DNA from 4 places in the Nonomuraea sp. N2-4H genome. Region 2 is predicted to be linked to each of the others. Evidence: riboswitches for the same ligand, from Rfam matches in the RefSeq annotation. Region 2 holds a riboswitch; each other region holds the start of a gene.
What was found. A riboswitch is a leader RNA that binds a small molecule or an ion and turns the genes downstream of it on or off. The one in region 2 is predicted to bind thiamine pyrophosphate.
Positions count from the first base shown of each region.

Region 1: linked by a shared signal. The riboswitch ahead of WBK31_RS35505 (cytosine permease) and the one ahead of thiD (bifunctional hydroxymethylpyrimidine kinase/phosphomethylpyrimidine kinase) in region 2 are both predicted to bind thiamine pyrophosphate.
Region 3: linked by a shared signal. The riboswitch ahead of thiC (phosphomethylpyrimidine synthase ThiC) and the one ahead of thiD (bifunctional hydroxymethylpyrimidine kinase/phosphomethylpyrimidine kinase) in region 2 are both predicted to bind thiamine pyrophosphate.
Region 4: linked by a shared signal. The riboswitch ahead of WBK31_RS22485 (FAD-dependent oxidoreductase) and the one ahead of thiD (bifunctional hydroxymethylpyrimidine kinase/phosphomethylpyrimidine kinase) in region 2 are both predicted to bind thiamine pyrophosphate.

Region 1 covers NZ_CP147987.1:7,692,463-7,696,441, forward strand. Annotated here, with positions in the region: gene WBK31_RS35500 (methylated-DNA--[protein]-cysteine S-methyltransferase) at 49-618, shown strand; gene WBK31_RS35505 (cytosine permease) at 587-1,924, opposite strand; TPP riboswitch at 1,914-2,030, opposite strand; gene WBK31_RS35510 (rhodanese-like domain-containing protein) at 2,084-2,407, opposite strand; gene WBK31_RS35515 (DNA-formamidopyrimidine glycosylase family protein) at 2,451-3,329, opposite strand; gene WBK31_RS35520 (LCP family protein) at 3,597-3,979, opposite strand, start outside.
Region 2 covers NZ_CP147987.1:7,140,577-7,144,555, reverse strand. Annotated here, with positions in the region: gene WBK31_RS32795 (carbon starvation CstA family protein) at 1-1,106, shown strand, start outside; gene tenA (thiaminase II) at 1,110-1,784, opposite strand; gene thiD (bifunctional hydroxymethylpyrimidine kinase/phosphomethylpyrimidine kinase) at 1,822-2,631, opposite strand; TPP riboswitch at 2,619-2,714, opposite strand; gene WBK31_RS32780 (DNA polymerase domain-containing protein) at 2,772-3,713, shown strand; gene WBK31_RS32775 (hypothetical protein) at 3,801-3,979, opposite strand, start outside.
Region 3 covers NZ_CP147987.1:6,389,724-6,393,702, reverse strand. Annotated here, with positions in the region: gene WBK31_RS29240 (cellulose binding domain-containing protein) at 1-856, opposite strand, end outside; gene WBK31_RS29235 (universal stress protein) at 1,025-1,891, opposite strand; gene WBK31_RS29230 (hypothetical protein) at 1,902-2,252, opposite strand; TPP riboswitch at 2,344-2,456, shown strand; gene thiC (phosphomethylpyrimidine synthase ThiC) at 2,449-3,979, shown strand, end outside.
Region 4 covers NZ_CP147987.1:4,887,582-4,891,560, forward strand. Annotated here, with positions in the region: gene thiE (thiamine phosphate synthase) at 1-233, opposite strand, end outside; gene WBK31_RS22475 (Rv2175c family DNA-binding protein) at 211-585, opposite strand; gene WBK31_RS22480 (FAD-dependent oxidoreductase) at 616-1,785, opposite strand; TPP riboswitch at 1,850-1,966, shown strand; gene WBK31_RS22485 (FAD-dependent oxidoreductase) at 1,954-3,273, shown strand; gene thiS (sulfur carrier protein ThiS) at 3,270-3,470, shown strand; gene WBK31_RS22495 (thiazole synthase) at 3,463-3,979, shown strand, end outside.

The sequences.
Region 1 (3,979 bases), 550 kb from region 2:
GATACGCTGCGGTCACGGTGATTCCCGGCAGGTGGGAGGGTGAGGGGTATGTCGAGCAACGATCTCGATGCCCTGTTGCGAGTGACCTCCAGCACCTATCGGGGCGAGACCCCACCCGACATCGCGTTCGGCACCTACGACGGCGCGGTGGGCAGGCTGGTGCTGGCGGTGACCGCCAAGGGCATCGTGGCGTGCAGCTATGAGGCGGAGAACGACGTGTTCGAGCGGGTCACGCGGCATCTGGGCCAGTTCATCGGGCCCGACTTGCGCCGGCTCGACCCGGTGCGCAGGGAGCTCGACGCGTACTTCTCCGGGCGGCTGCGCGCGTTCGCCACGCCGGTGGACCTGACCCTGGCCACGCCGTTCGCGCGTACGGTGCTGCAGAAGACCATGGCGGTCCCCTACGGCACCACCACGACGATCGAGCGGATCGGGGAGAGCATCGGCAGGCCGCGCGCGCTGCGGGCGATCGGCAACGCGCTGGCCTCCAACCCCGTCTGCGTGATCGTGCCCTGCCACCGGGTGCTGCGCGAGGACGGCGAGCTCGGCGACTACCCGGGCGGCGCGGCGGCCAAGCAGCATCTGCTCAACGTCGAGCGGCGCGCGATCGCTGGATGAGCCCGATGAGCAGCGTGATCAGGGCGGCCACCAAGGCGCCGCCCAGCGCGCCGTTCATCCACGGCTCCCGTACGAAGCCGAGCGCGTCGCGCACACCGGCCCACCAGCCGTCCCAGGCGGGGAAGGTCGGCGTGGAGGTGGTCAGCCAGTACGCGGCGAAGCCCAGCGCCCACGGCACCAGCATCGACCACCGCGAGGGGGCGTCCTCGGCGGTGTTCCAGCCCTCGCCGCGGCGCAGCACGAAGTAGTCGACCGCGAGCACCGCGAACATCGGCACGAACACCGCGCCGATCACGCCGAGGAACACGCCGTAGGAGTTCACGTCCGCGAACAGCGCGATCACGATCGTGACCACGCCGATGGCGGTCGACAGGATGCGCCGGTCCACCCGCGGCATGAGGTTCTGCAGCGACATCGTGGTGGAGTAGACGTTGGCGAACGACTGGTCGGTCTCGCGCAGCACGAGGATGCCGAAGAACAGCGCGCCGAGCGGCACCGCGACGAACGGGTTGAACACCGTCGTCTGGTCGGCCAGCACGCCGTCCGCGCCCGCCAGCGCCACCGCGTAGACGCCCAGCCCCAGGCAGGCCACCTGGGCCAGCGTGTAGCCGCCGACCACGCCGGTGAACGCGGCCCGGCCCGAGCGCGAGTGCCGGGCGAAGTCGGCCGCCATCGGCACCCACGACACCGACAGCGCGATCACGTAGTCCACGGCGGCGGGGAAGGCCGTCCAGCTCCCGCCCTCGGGCGACGGGGCCTCGCGCAGGAAGAACACCGTGAACCAGATCATCGCCACGATCACGCCGACCGTGACGTAGCGGCGCAGCAGCCGGATCGAGCCGAGCGGCCAGATGGTCAGCGCCGCCGTCAGCACGCCCGCCACGATCACCCACACCTGGTACGGAACCGCCGGGAAGATCGCGCCCGCGCCCTTGGCGATCACCCAGAGCTCGAAGGCGCCCCAGCCGATCATCTGGATGATGTTCAGCACCGTGGGCACGTAGGAGATCCGGGCGCCGAACAGCCCGCGCAGCAGCACCATCGCGGGCTTGCCCGTCCGCGTGCCGGGGACGGCCGACAGGCCCACCATGGCGGTGCCGATGAGGCTGCCCACCACGGTGGCGATCAGCGCCGCCGCCAGCGTCAGCGGGGCGTTGCCCAGCGGATCGAGCAGCAGCAGGGCTCCGGAGAAGCCGAGCAGGCTGACCCCGAGATTGGCCCAGAGCGCGCCCTGATCGAGCACGCCCAGGGTCTTGGGGGCCTCTCCATCAAGGGTCAGCGGCACTTCTTCGACGCCGTGCGACATCGCACACTCCCTACGCCGGCATTACCCGGACAGGTTCAGGCGGTCGGCAGCGGATGGTTGTGCTGCCCTCTCAGCCCGGCGACCCCGAGCTCCCGCGACGATCTGTAGTTTGCGCCCCAATGATGCCTCAATGGCGACTAATTCGCCATAGTGGGCGACTTATGCCACAAAAGGCTCCTGTCCCGTCTCGCTGACCATCGGCCGCCGCGCCGCCTCCCACGACTGCATGCCGCCGCCGACGTTGACCGCCTCGCGCCCGAGCTGGTTGAGCCAGGCCGCGACCTGCAGGGAACGGCCGCCCACCCGGCACACGACGTAGATCGTGCGGTCGTCGGGGACCTCGTCCACGCGCCCCTGGATCTGCGTCATCGGGATGTGAACGGCCTGCGGCGCGTGGCCCGCCAGCCATTCCTCCTGCTCGCGGACGTCGAGCAGGTAAGCGTCTGCGGGTACGGCACTGGCCTCGATCTCAGGAACGGTCATGACTCCATCATGGCCTGCGCGAGGCGGTGCACCGGACGCCCGCCTACTTGAGCAGGCGGGACAGGCGGCGGTCGGCGAGCGGTTTGCCGCCGGTCTGGCAGGTCGGGCAGTACTGCAGCGAGGAGTCGGCGAACGACACCTCCCTGATCGTGTCGCCGCACACGTCGCAGGACTGCCCCGTACGGTTGTGCACCCGCAGCCCCGACTTCTTCTCCGCCTTGAGGTCCTTGGCCGCAAGGCCGCGAGCCCGCTCGACCGCGTCGCGCAGCGTCGTCACGATGGCCTCGTGCAGGTCGGCGATCTGCGCGTCGGTCAGCGTGGCGGCGATCTTGAACGGCGACATCTTCGCCGCGTGCAGCACCTCGTCGGAGTAGGCGTTGCCGATGCCGGCGATCACCTTCTGGTCGCGCAGCAGGCCCTTGATCTGGGTGCGCTTGCCGCCGATGATGCGCTTGAGCGCCTCGACGGTGAACGACTCGGCGAGCGGGTCGGGGCCGAGGGCGGCGATGCCCGGCACATCGTCCGGATTTTTCGTGACATAGACGGCTAGGCGCTTCTGCGTCCCCGCTTCCGTCAGCTCGAACCCCGGCGCCAGGCCCTCCTCGTCGGGCGCCAGCCGCACGCGTACGGCCAGCGGCCCCTTGCCGGGCCGCACCGGCTTCGCGCCCGACAGGTCGTCGCGCCAGCGCAGCCACCCCGCGCGCGCCAGGTGGATGACCAGGTGCAGCCCGTCGCAGTCGAGGTCGAGGAACTTGCCGTGCCTGGCCACGCCGGTCACGGTCAGCCCGTTGAGCGCGGTGACCGGCGGATCGAACGTCTTCAGCGCCTGGATGGCCACCACATCGACCCCCGCGATCGCGCGGCCCACCGCCCGCTCGCGCAGAAAGTGAGTGAGGGACTCCACCTCGGGAAGTTCGGGCATGCCCCCAGCGTACGTCCCGCCCGGGGCTGTCCCCGGCACGCGCGGAAAACCGTCGGTCCACGTGGTGGGGACCTTGACGCCGTACGGCTGCCCCGGCACGCGCGGAAAACCGAAGAGACCACACGGCCCTCCGGCCCCGGAACCTGAGCACGGCACCCCGGGCTTCGGCGGTTGAGGGCGGCGCCCTGAGTCCGGGACCTGAGCGCGGCGCCCTCAGCCCCGAAGCCCGGACGGGGGTGCCCGGGGTCCCGGACCTGAGCGAGGTGGTCAGTTGGAGTCGACGACGTCCTTCGGCACCGGCCGGTCTTCCTTGATCGCGTTGAACAACGCCAGCGCCTTGGGCCGGTCCCACTTCACCGCCGCGCCGCTGGGCACGGTCTCGTTGCCCCCGAACGGCACCACCGTGGTCACCGGGCTGTCGCCCATGGCCAGCCCGAGCGAGAGCATGTCGAACGCGCCCGTGCCCGTGTCGACCTCGACCGCGTCGGTGGCGCTGGCCGCCAGCGGGATCGCGGTGAACGGGTTGAGCAGCACCCCGGGGCTCGCGGCCTTCTTCACGACCGCGCTGAGGAACTGCCGCTGCCGCTTGGTGCGCTCGTAGTCGGGTAGCGCGCCGCCCTTGCGGGTGCGCACGTAGCCGAGCGCCTGCG
Region 2 (3,979 bases):
TGTCCGGCTTCCACGCGCTGATCTCGTCCGGCACCACGCCCAAGATGATCCAGAAGGAGACGCAGGTCAGGATGATCGGCTACGGCTCCATGCTCATGGAGTCGTTCGTGGCGGTCATGGCGATCACGGCGGCCTGCGTGCTCAGCCCCGGGCTCTACTTCGCGATGAACTCACCGGCCGGCGTCGTCGGCGCCACCGTGCAGAGCGCCGCAGAGGCCGTCTCGACCATGGGCTTCGTCATCACGCCCGAGCAGCTGCAGGCGGCGGCGGAGGCCGTGCAGGAGGAGACGCTGATCGCCAGGACGGGCGGCGCGCCCACCCTGGCCGTGGGCATCTCGCAGATCTTCTCCGGCTTCCTCGGCGGCGAGGGGTTCCAGGCGTTCTGGTACCACTTCGCGATCATGTTCGAGGCGCTGTTCATCCTCACCACCGTGGACGCCGGCACGCGTGTCGGGCGGTTCATGCTCCAGGACACGCTCGGCAACCTGTGGCAGCCGATCTCCCGGGTGAGCTGGTGGCCCGGCCTGGTCGCGACCAGCGCCGTCGTCGTCGCGGCCTGGGGCTACTTCCTTTACCAGGGCGTCAACGACCCGCTCGGCGGCATCAACCAGCTCTTCCCGCTGTTCGGCATCGCCAACCAGCTCCTCGCCGCCGTCGCGCTCACCGTCGCCACCACGCTGCTGATCAAGAGCGGGCGGCTCAAGTGGGCCTGGGTGACGGCCGTCCCGCTGGCCTGGGACGCGGCCGTCACGCTCACCGCGAGCTGGCAGAAGGTGTTCTCGTCCGACCCCACGCTCGGTTTCTTCGCCCAGCGCGACCGCTACCAGCAGGCCCTCGACCAGGGCCAGCTCCTCGCGCCCGCCAAGTCGATGGACGCGATGCGGCAGATCGTCGTCAACTCGACCGTGGACGGCGTGCTGGCCGCGCTCTTCGCCGTGCTGATCATCGTGGTCATCCTGGACGCCGCGCGCATCTGGATCACCGCGATCCGCTCGCCCGAGCCGCTGCCCACCACGGAGGCGCCGTTCGAGGAGTCGAAGATCGTCGCGCCGTCGGGGCTCATCGCCACCCGCGAGGAGAAGGAGCTGATGGCGAAATCAGGCTAGGTGTCAGGGTGCCAGCCACTCGGCGGTGGGCCAGCCCTCGCGCCGCCACGCGCTGTCCCAGAACATCCACTCGTAGGCCGCCGCCCGCCCGTACGCCTGCGCCATCGCCTCGCGGGTGTCCGGGGACGCGGCGGCGGCCAGCCGGTCGGTGATCGCCTTGGCCCGCTCGACGGAGGCGGCGAACTCCGGGTCGGAGTAGGTGGAGATCCACTTCGCGTACGGGTGCGCGGGGTCGTCGCCGGCCTTGGCGAGCAGCGCCGTACCGACGTCCTGGTAGATCCAGAAGCACGGCAGCACCGCCGCCGCGATCACCGGATACGGCTCCGACAGCGCCGTGGCCTGCAGGAACGACGAGTACGCCAGGCACGTCGGCGACGTCGCGATGCCCTTGGCGGCATCGCCCAGCTCGTCGATGTAGCCGGAGTGCAGCTCGCGCTCGGCGACCAGCGCGGTGTGCGCGCTCTGCGCCCAGAAGGCCGCATCGGCGGAGTCGCCGGCGCGCACGGAGGCGGCGGCCAGCGCCTTCGCGAACGCCTCCAGGTAGCGGGCGTCCTGCACCATGTAGAAGACGAAGGTGTCGCGGTCGAGTGAGCCGTCGCCGAGTGCCGTGACGAAGGGGTGCTCGTGGATGGCGCGCATCAGGTCGGACGTGCGCTGCCAGATGTCATCGCAGAACATCGCGTCTCTTTCGGAGGGGTCTGCCCGGCGGGGGCCGTTACCAGATGTTGTGGAAGTGGTGCACGGGGCCGTGGCCGTGGCCGACGCCCAGCGAGTCGGCGGCGCGCAGCGCCTCCGTGAGGTAGTCCTTCGCCGCTCGCACCGCGCTCGGCCAGTCGTCGTGCCGGGGCCGCAGCGCGGCGATCGCCGAGGAGAGCGTGCAGCCCGTGCCGTGGGTGTTCTTGGTGTGCACGCGCGGGGCGGACAGCTCGATCGTGCCCTCGGGGGTGGCCAGCACGTCGACGCAGGTGTCGCCGTCGAGGTGGCCGCCCTTGAGCAGCACCTGGCGGGCGCCGAGCGCGCGCAGCCTGGCCGCCTGCTCGTGCATCTCGGCCAGGCCGCTCGCCTGCGGCTCCTCCAGCAGGTCGGCCGCCTCGGGCAGGTTGGGGGTGATGAGGTCGGCGCGCGGCAGCAGCGTGCGGCGCAGCTCGCTCACCGCGTCGGCGGGCAGCAGCCGGTCGCCGCTCTTGGCGACCATGACGGGGTCGAGCACGACGTACTTGGGGCGGTAGGTGTCGAGCGCCGCCGCCACCGCCTTGATCAGGTCGGCGTCGCCCAGCATGCCGATCTTCACGGCGTCGGCGGGCACGTCGGTGAGCAGCGTGTCGAGCTGCTGGGTCACGAACTCGGCGGGCACCTCGTGGATGCCGGTCACGCCCGTGGTCGTCTGCGCCACCAGCGCGGTGATGACCGTCATGCCGTACGCGCCGAGCGCGGAGAAGGCCTTGAGGTCGGCTTGGATACCGGCGCCGCCGCTCGGATCGGTGCCCGCGATGGTCAGAACTTTGGGTACGGCGTCAGCGGCCATGACGTCCCTTCGCTAGTGCGAACTAGATCAGGTTCGACGGGTGTGATCTCAGCCCGGCATTTCGGGCACCCCGCGTCAAACGTTCACTCTAACAGGCCGGGTCGTTGACCACACGTTCGAGTATCGGCATCGTGGGACGGGTGGCCGCTGACGAGACGCGCGACGGCGTCTCCCTGACGAACCTCGACCAGCCGCTCTTCGACGGCGCGGGCGCAACCAAGCGCGACCTGGTCGACTACCTCGACGCCGTCTCCGGCCGCATCATCCCGGTGCTGCGCGGCCGCCCGCTCTCCGTCATGCGGGTACGCCCGGGGCAGCAGCCGTTCATGCAGAAGAACCTGCCCAAGTACGCCCCGGACTGGGTGCGCTCGGTGCGGGTGTGGGCGGACTCCTCGCAGCGGCAGGTCACGTACGCGCTGTGCGACGACCGCAGGACGCTGCTGTGGTTCGCCAACCAGCGGGCCGTCGAATACCACCCGGCTCTGTACGCCGGCGATCATCCCACGCACATGGTGCTCGACCTCGACCCGCCCGAGGACTCCTTCGCCCTGGCGGTGCGGGGCGCGCACCTGGTCAGGCAGGCGCTGGCCGACTCCGGGCTGGCCGGGGCGGTGAAGACGAGCGGGGCCAAGGGCGTGCACGTCTTCGTGCCCGTCGCGCCGGGCACCGCGATGGACGACCTGGCCGCCGCCACCCGCGCGCTGGCCGCCCGCGCCGAGCGGCTGGACCCGGCGCTCGCCACCACCGCGTTCATCAGGGAGGACCGCGCGGGCAAGGTGTTCATCGACTCCACGCGGGCGGGCGGCGCCACGGTGGCCGCCGCCTACAGCCCGCGCATCCGCCCCGGCGTGCCCGTCTCGTACCCGGTGGCGTGGGACGACCTCGACGGCGTACGTCCCGGTGACTTCACCGTCCACAGCGCGATCGAACGGCTGGGCGGGGCCGACCCATGGGCCGAGCACATGCCGCCGCCGCAGCCGCTGCCCGCCGACCTCGTCGAGGAGGGACACACGATCCCGGTGGCGCGGGTCCAGGCGATGCACGAGGGCAAGCGGCGCGCTCGCGCTCGCCGCGGGGAGTGACGCGCGAGGGCAAGCGGTGCGCTCACGCCCTCCGCGGGGAGTAGCGCTCAGCCGGTGGGGAGTAGCGCAGCCGGTGGGGAGTAGTGCTCAGCCGGTGGTGACGCCCTCCCTGAGCGCGGCCGCCGCGGCTTCGGGATGCTGGGCGAAGAACCTGACCGAGGTGACCTCGGCGCGGCGGCCAAGCGGGCGTACCACGGTGACCGGCTCGGCCAGCTCGACCGTCACGTTCGTCTGCGAGGAGACCGCCACGGTCAACCGGCCCTCAT
Region 3 (3,979 bases), 750 kb from region 2:
CGGCGTACGTCCAGGTCACCGTCCAGCCGGTCATCGGCTCGGCGCCGGTGTTGGTGACGGTGACCTCGCCCTGGAAGCCGCCCTGCCACTGACCTGTCGTCTTGTACGTGGCCGTGCAGTCACCGTCGGGCACGGTGGGCGTGTCGGTGGGGGTCGGGGTGCCGGACAGCGCCTCGACCAGGGCCGGATACCACTTGTCGGCCATCTTCTGGTCGCCGGCGGCGTTCGGGTGCACCCCGTCGTAGGTGTCGGTGGCGGTGTCGAAGCCCGTCCACTGGTCGACCACGGTGATCGGCGACTGGTCGGTGGTCGTCGCGGCGGCCCAGGCGGGGATGGCGTCGTTGAGCGCCACGGCGCGCTGGGCGCAGTCGGGGCAGGTGGCCGGGTTCATCGGAATGATCTTGGCGACGAGGATCCGCATGTTGGGGTTGCTCGCCCGCATCTGGTTCACCAGCGTGGTGAACGCGCTGATGATCGTCGCGGGCGGGATGTTGCTCCACACGTCGTTGGTGCCGAAGTGCATGAGCACGATGTCGGGGCGCGTGGCCGAGAGCCAGCCGGGCAGCAGGTTCTGGTTCGCCACGTTGGTGGCGAGGTAGCCGCCGTGTCCCTCGTTGTCGCCGTCGTGCTCGACCCCGCAGCCCTGCGGCGGCAGCGTGCCGACGAAGTCGATGTTGGTGTGGCCGGTGCTCAGCAGCCGGTTCCACAGCAGGGCGCGCCAGCAGCCGGGGGAGCCGGTGATCGAGTCGCCGAGCGGCATGATCCGTACGGCCGCGGCGTCGGCCGGCGTCGTCGCGAACAGCACGGCCGCGATCACGGCCACCATCCCGGCCAGCACGGCACCGATCTTGCGCATGGTCCGCTCTCCCGTCGTCAACCTGCGCGCAGATCGTAAATTTCGCCTATGGGTGCGGAAAAGGGAATGATCGGCTCACCCGGGGCGACCTGGGGAGACGCATGTAACTTTCACGTTTGCGTGCGCGGGCCGGGCCCGCTCGGGGCGGGGGCCGCGCGGGGTAAGGCGTCAGACCGGTGCTCCGGGCTGCGACGCCGTGTCGGGGGCGCGGACCACCGCGAGCGGGCAGGGCGCATGGTGCAGCATGGCCTGGCTGATCGACCCGAGCAGCATGCCCGCGAGCTGCCCCCGCCCGCGCGAGCCCACCACCAGCAGCTCGGCGCCGGCCGCCGCCTCCTTCAGCACCTCGACAGGATGCCCGTGCACCACCTCGGCGGTCACCTCCACGCCGGGATGTTCGGCGCGCAACGGGACGAGCGCGCTCTGCAACGCCAGCAGGTGACCCTGTTCGCTGTCGTCGTCGGCGGGTTCGAAGCCGCCCGGCTGGGGCCAGGCCCACGCCTGCACGACCCGCAGCCGCGCCCCGCGCAGCTCGGCCTCGGCGAAGGCGAACTCCAGCGCCTTGCCCGCGCGGGCGGACAGGTCGGTGCCCACCACCACCTCGCCGGGCGTGGCGGCGCGGTCGCGGATGAGGACGACGTTCGTCTCGGCGTGCGCGACGACCCCGTACGCGACGGAGCCCACGAGCAGCCCGCGCACGCCGCCGAGGCCGCGGCTGCCGACGACCAGCAGCTCGGCTTCGGCGGACGCCTTGACCAGCGCCGCGCGGGGATCGCCGGGGAGCAGGACGGTCTCCACGCGGACCTGGGGCCGCTCGCGCAGCGCGCGGTCCTTGGCGGAGGTCAGCACGGACTGCGCGTTCTCGCGCATCCACCGCGCGACCTCGGCGTACCGGACGGAGGTGCCCTCCTCGCACACCCACGCGGGCACGACGTGGGCGACGGTCAGCGGCACCTGGCGCAGCGCGGCCTCGGTGGCGGCCCAGCCGGCCGCCTCAAGGCCGGGGCGGGAGCCGTCCACACCAACGATGATCACGCTCGGCTCCTCAGGACTGGACGTAGCATTCCACCTCGGCGCGCCGGAACGACAGCCCCTTGGCTTCGGAGCCGCGGACGCAGGCCCGCTCGGCGGCGCTGAGCTTGAGCGTGCCGCAGACGGTCACGCCGGCGTAGGTGCGGCAGTCGAGGGTGGGGTCGGTACGGCCGACGCGGTAAAGCTCTCTGACGTTCGCGCGGCACTTGGCCTTGCCGGTATCGGAGTAGCGGCACTGGGCCATCAGGATGTCGTACTGCTCCTGGCTGACCTCGTGCTGTTGCATGCCGTCCCCGGCGGCGGCGGTGGCGCCGGATGCGGCCATCACGACGAGTAGTCCTGCGACAGCGGCGATTCTCATCATGTTTCCCCTGATGGGGTCCGTACCGCTGAGAAGTGCCCCCAAACCTTTTCGGGTGGGTTTGGGACCTTGGCGGGGGTGGGTACGATCAGCGCCGTCCGAACGCGGGAGCCCGGTGGAGACCGGGCTGAGAGGACGGCTGCGAGCCGCCGACCGCCAGAACCTGCTCCGGGTAATGCCGGCGAAGGGAGTTTGCGCGATGAGCGACGCGCGCTTTTCCAAGATCTACTGCGGTGAACTCCGGGTCCCGATGCGCCAGGTGCGCCTGTCGAACGACAAGACGGTCACCCTGTACGACACCTCGGGCCCGTACACCGACCCCTCCTACGAGCCCGATTTGCGCCGGGGCCTGCCGCGCCGCCGGGCGGAGTGGATCGAGGAGCGGCGGGCGGCCGGCCATCCGGTCACCCAGGTCGCCTGCGCCCGCCGGGGCCTGGTGACCAAGGAGATGGAGTTCGTGGCGGTACGCGAGGGCGTCTCGCCGGAGTTCGTCCGCGAGGAGGTGGCCGCGGGCCGGGCCATCATCCCCGCGAACGTCAACCACCCCGAGTCCGAACCCATGATCATCGGGCGTAACTTCCTCGTGAAGATCAACGCCAACATCGGCAACTCGGCGGTCACCTCCTCCATCGAGGAGGAGGTGGAGAAGATGACGTGGGCCACCCGCTGGGGCGCCGACACGATCATGGACCTGTCCACCGGCGCGGACATCCACGAGACCCGCGAGTGGATCCTGCGCAACTCCCCGGTCCCGGTCGGCACCGTGCCGATCTACCAGGCGCTGGAGAAGGTCAAGGGCCGCCCTGAGGAGCTGTCGTGGGAGGTCTTCCGCGACACCCTGATCGAGCAGTGCGAGCAGGGCGTGGACTACGTGACCGTGCACGCGGGCGTGCGGCTCGCGCACGTGCCGCTCACCGTGGGCCGCAAGACCGGCATCGTCTCGCGCGGGGGCTCGATCATGGCCGCCTGGTGCCTGGCGCACCACCGCGAGAGCTTCCTGTACGAGAACTTCGCCGAGATGTGCGAGATCCTGGCCCGCTACGACGTGTCGTTCTCGCTCGGCGACGGCCTGCGGCCCGGCTCGATCGCCGACGCCAACGACGAGGCCCAGTTCGCCGAACTGCGCACGCTGGGCGAGCTGACCAAGATCGCGCGCGAGCACGACGTCCAGGTGATGATCGAGGGCCCGGGCCACGTGCCCATGCACAAGATCAAGGAGAACGTCGACCTCCAGCGCGAGCTGTGCGACGACGCGCCGTTCTACACGCTCGGCCCGCTCGTCACCGACATCGCGCCCGGCTACGACCACATCACCTCGGGCATCGGCGCCGCCATGATCGGCTGGTACGGCACGGCCATGCTCTGTTACGTCACCCCCAAGGAGCACCTCGGCCTGCCGGACAAGGACGACGTGAAGACCGGCGTCATCACGTATAAGATCGCCGCCCATGCCGCCGACCTGGCCAAGGGCCATCCGAAGGCGCAGGAGTGGGACGACGCGCTGTCGGACGCGCGCTTCGAGTTCCGCTGGGAGGACCAGTTCGACCTGTCGCTCGACCCCGACACGGCCCGCTCGTTCCACGACGAGACGCTGCCCGCCGCCCCCGCCAAGACCGCGCACTTCTGCTCGATGTGCGGGCCGAAGTTCTGCTCGATGCGGATCAGCCACGACATCAGGCAGGCCGGTTACGCGGCGAAGGCGGCCGAGTTCCGCCGCCTCGGAGGCACGA
Region 4 (3,979 bases), 2.3 Mb from region 2:
GCGACGTCCGCCCGGTCGTTGACAGCGAGCAGTTTTCCGTGCCGGTCGCAGGCGTCGCGGAAGACTTCGAGCAGCGCGAGTTCTTCGCGCGCCTCGAGACCCTTCTCCCGCAGCTGGATGATGTCCACACCGCCCGCCAGCACGGCGTCGAGGAACTCCGCCAGATCGCCGCGGTCGCGGCGGCCGTCTGTGCAGAGGTAGAGGCGGGCCTCAGAAAGCGAGGGCTTGGGCACGCCGCTTGACCTCGGTGTGACGCCCTGCCCTGATCGCCTCGATGGGCGACCCCGGCAGCGAGTCGTCTGGGGTGAAGAGCCAGCGAAGCGCCTCGACGTCGTCGTAACCGGCGTCCTGCAGCACGGTGAGCGTGCCGGGCAGGCCCTTCATCACGTCCTTTCCGTCGAGGAACTTCGCGGGCACCTGCGGCCCGCCGCTGCCGCGGCGCACGCCGAGCAGCTTGTGGTCCTTGAGGAGTTGCTTGGCCCGGCCGATCGGAAGCTCGAGGCGCTGGGCCACTTCGGGGAGGGTGAGCCACTCGTCGACGAGCTGCTCGGTCTCCCGGTCGATCTGTGCAACAGAAAGCGTCACGAAACCACAACTACCACATGGCGTGCTTGCTCAAACAACACAATCTCGTAGGGGCACTTGTGGATCTACCAGGCGTTCCGCGTCCAGTCGATGGCCCGCTTCGATGATGCGCCGGCCCTGTACGAGATCGCGCGGCCGGTCCACGGCGAGCACCGCGGCGAGCGTGTCGCCGTCGGTGAGCCAGACGGCCGACCACTTGCCCTCGGGCTCGCCCCGGTACACGAGGCGGTCGGCCTCGGTGTGGTGTCCGGCGTACTGGAGCATGTGGCCGAACTGCTCCGACCAGAAGTACGGCACCGGGTCGTAGACCGCCTCCTCCCCCATGAGCGTCGCGGCGGCGACGTCGGGGGCGTTGAGCGCGGTGTCCCAGTGCTCGACCCTGAGGCGGGTGCCCCAGCGGCGCGACCACCACGCGGCGCAGTCGCCCACCGCGACCACGCCGGGCAGCGAGGTGCGCAGGTGCTCGTCGGTGACGACGCCGTTGTGCAGGTCGATGTCGGCGTTGGCGAGCCACTCGACGGCCGGGCGCACGCCGATGCCGGTGACGACCACGTGGGACTCGACGAACTCGCCGCCCACCAGGCGGACGCCGCCCTCCTCGACCGACTCGACCATGGTGCCGAGCCGCAGGTCGATGCCCTCGTACCAGGGGATCGTGCGGCCACCGAGCTCCATGCCGACGGCGGCGGCGAGCGGCGTCTGCGCCGCCTCGATGACCGTGACCGCGCAGCCCGCGCGCCGGGCCGCGGTGGCGACCTCCGCGCCGATCCAGCCCGCGCCGATGACCGTGACCCGCGCTCCGGGTACGAGCATCACCCGCAGCTCGTGAGCGTCGTCGAGCGTGCGCAGGACGTGCTGCGGGCCGTCGCCGGGCAACCTGATCGGGTCGGCGCCGGTGGCGATGACCAGGCCGTCGTAGGGCAGCTCGCCCTCGGTGGTCTCCACGACGCCCGCGCGCAGCGACGTGGCCGCGACGCCCGGCCGGAAGTCGATCTGGAGCGCGTCGAGGTCGGTGTCGATGAAGCTGGTGTCGGCGTCGCCCTTCAGCACCGCCTTCGACAGCGGCGGGCGATCGTAGGGGCGATGGCGCTCCTGGCCCAGCAGCGTGATGCGGCCGTCGAAGCCGCGCCCGCGCAGGGCCTCCACCGTACGCACACCCGCGAGACCCGCTCCCGCCACCACGACATGGTTCACGCTCATGACCATAACGGCGACCATAAGGGGCCGGTGCGTGCGCCCCGTACCGAGGTCGTAGGCTGTGGGCGGTAAGACGCGCGGGAGTCCGGCCGTGACCGGGCTGAGAGGAAGGCTGTGACGGGCCTTCGACCGCAAGACACCTGATCCGGATCATGCCGGCGAAGGGAGCGCATGATGGACGTGATCGTGGGCGGCGGGGTCGTCGGGCTGTCCGTGGCCTGGCGGCTCGCGTGCGAGGGACGGCCGGTCACCGTGGTCGATCCCGCGCCCGCCACCGGGGCCTCCCACGCGGCCGCCGGGATGCTGGCGCCGGTGAGCGAGGTCACCTACACCGAGGCGCCGCTGCTGCGGCTGGGCATGGCGGCGCTGAGCCGCTGGCCCGCCTTCGCCGCCGAGCTGGCCGAGGACGCCGGACTCCCCGCCGGCGAGGTCTCCGCCGCCGGTGCCTTGGCCCGCGGCCCCCGTTCGGGGCTTGGCGCGGGCGGGCTGGATCTGCGGGCCGAGGGGACGCTGGACGTCGCGTTCGGCTCCGACGACATGGCGATGCTGGACGAGCTGGCCGCGTTCATGGAGAAGCTGGACCTGCCGGTCGAACGGCTGACCGGGCGCGAGTGCCGCCGCCTGGAGCCGATGCTGGCCCCCTCCGTGCGCGGCGGGCTGCTCGCGCCCGGCGACGCCTGGGTGAACCCGCGGCGGGTGACGGCGGCGCTGCTGACCGCCCTGGAGCGGCGCGGCGTTCCGCTGGTGCGGGCGCGCGTCAGCGAGCTGGTCCGTACGAACGGCGCCGTCACGGGCGTACGCCTGTCGAAGCCCACCGGCGCACCGGCGACCGGCCTGCGTCTCGGGGCTCACCACGTCGGCGGACCGCCTGCCGCGCCGTACCCCGCCGATGCCGGCGAACGGGCCGCCGGTGACGGTGCCGAGCGGGCCTTTGACGTCGCCGGGGCCGGTGAGGCGGACGGTGCGTGGGCGGACGGGGACGTGCTGGCGGCCGACCGGGTGGTGCTGGCGGCCGGGGCGTGGAGCGGTGAGCTGGCCGACGTGCCGGTGCGTCCGGTCAAGGGCCAGATCATGCGCCTGCGCTCGCCGCAGCCGCTGCTCACCCACTGCGTACGCGGCACCGTCCACGGCTCGCCGGTCTACCTCGTCCCCCGGGGCGACGGCGAGCTGGTGGTGGGGGCCACGCAGGAGGAGCTGGGCTTCGACACGACGGTGACCGCGGGCGGCCTGTACGAGCTGCTGCGCGACGCCAGGGAGCTGGTGCCCGGCGTCACCGAGATGGAGGTCGCCGACGTGGTGGCGGGCCTGCGGCCGGGCACCCCCGACAACCTTCCGGTGATCGGCCCGGCGAGGACCCCGGGGCTGACGTACGCGACCGGGCACCACCGCGGCGGGGTGCTGATGGCCCCGCTGACGGCGGCCATCCTGATGGGCGAGGAGAGCGAGCTGGCGACCCTGTGCTCGCCAGGGAGGTTTCAGGAAATTTCATGATTGTCACCATTAACGGGTCTGAGCGCGAGGTGGCCGACGGCACCACCGTGGCGGAGGCCGTACGGACGCTGACGACGGCCACCACCGGCGTGGCCGTGGCCGTGAACGACGAGGTGGTCACCCGCAGCGCCTGGGAGACGACGGCGCTCAGCGACCGTGACCGCGTGGAGGTGCTGACGGCGGTGCAAGGTGGATGAGCTGATCATCGCCGGTGAGAAGTTCTCCTCCCGGCTCATCATGGGCACCGGTGGCGCGCCCTCGCTGGAGGTGCTGGACCAGGCGCTGGCCGCGTCCGGCACCGAGCTGACCACGGTGGCGATGCGCCGGCTCGACCCGTCGGCGCGCGGCTCCGTGCTGGACGTGCTGCGCAAGCGCGACATCAAGGTGCTGCCCAACACGGCGGGGTGCTTCACGGCGGGCGACGCCGTGCTGACGGCCCGGCTGGCCAGAGAGGCCCTGGGCACCAACTGGGTCAAGCTGGAGGTCATCGCCGACGAGCGCACGCTGCTGCCCGATCCGATCGAGACGTTCGACGCGGCGGAGCGGCTGGTGGCCGACGGGTTCGTGGTGCTGCCGTACATCGGGGACGACCCGGCGCTGGCGCGGCGCCTCGAGCAGGCCGGCTGCGCGGCCGTCATGCCGCTGGGCGCGCCCATCGGCTCCGGGCTCGGCATCCGCAACCCGCACAACATCGAGCTGATCGTCG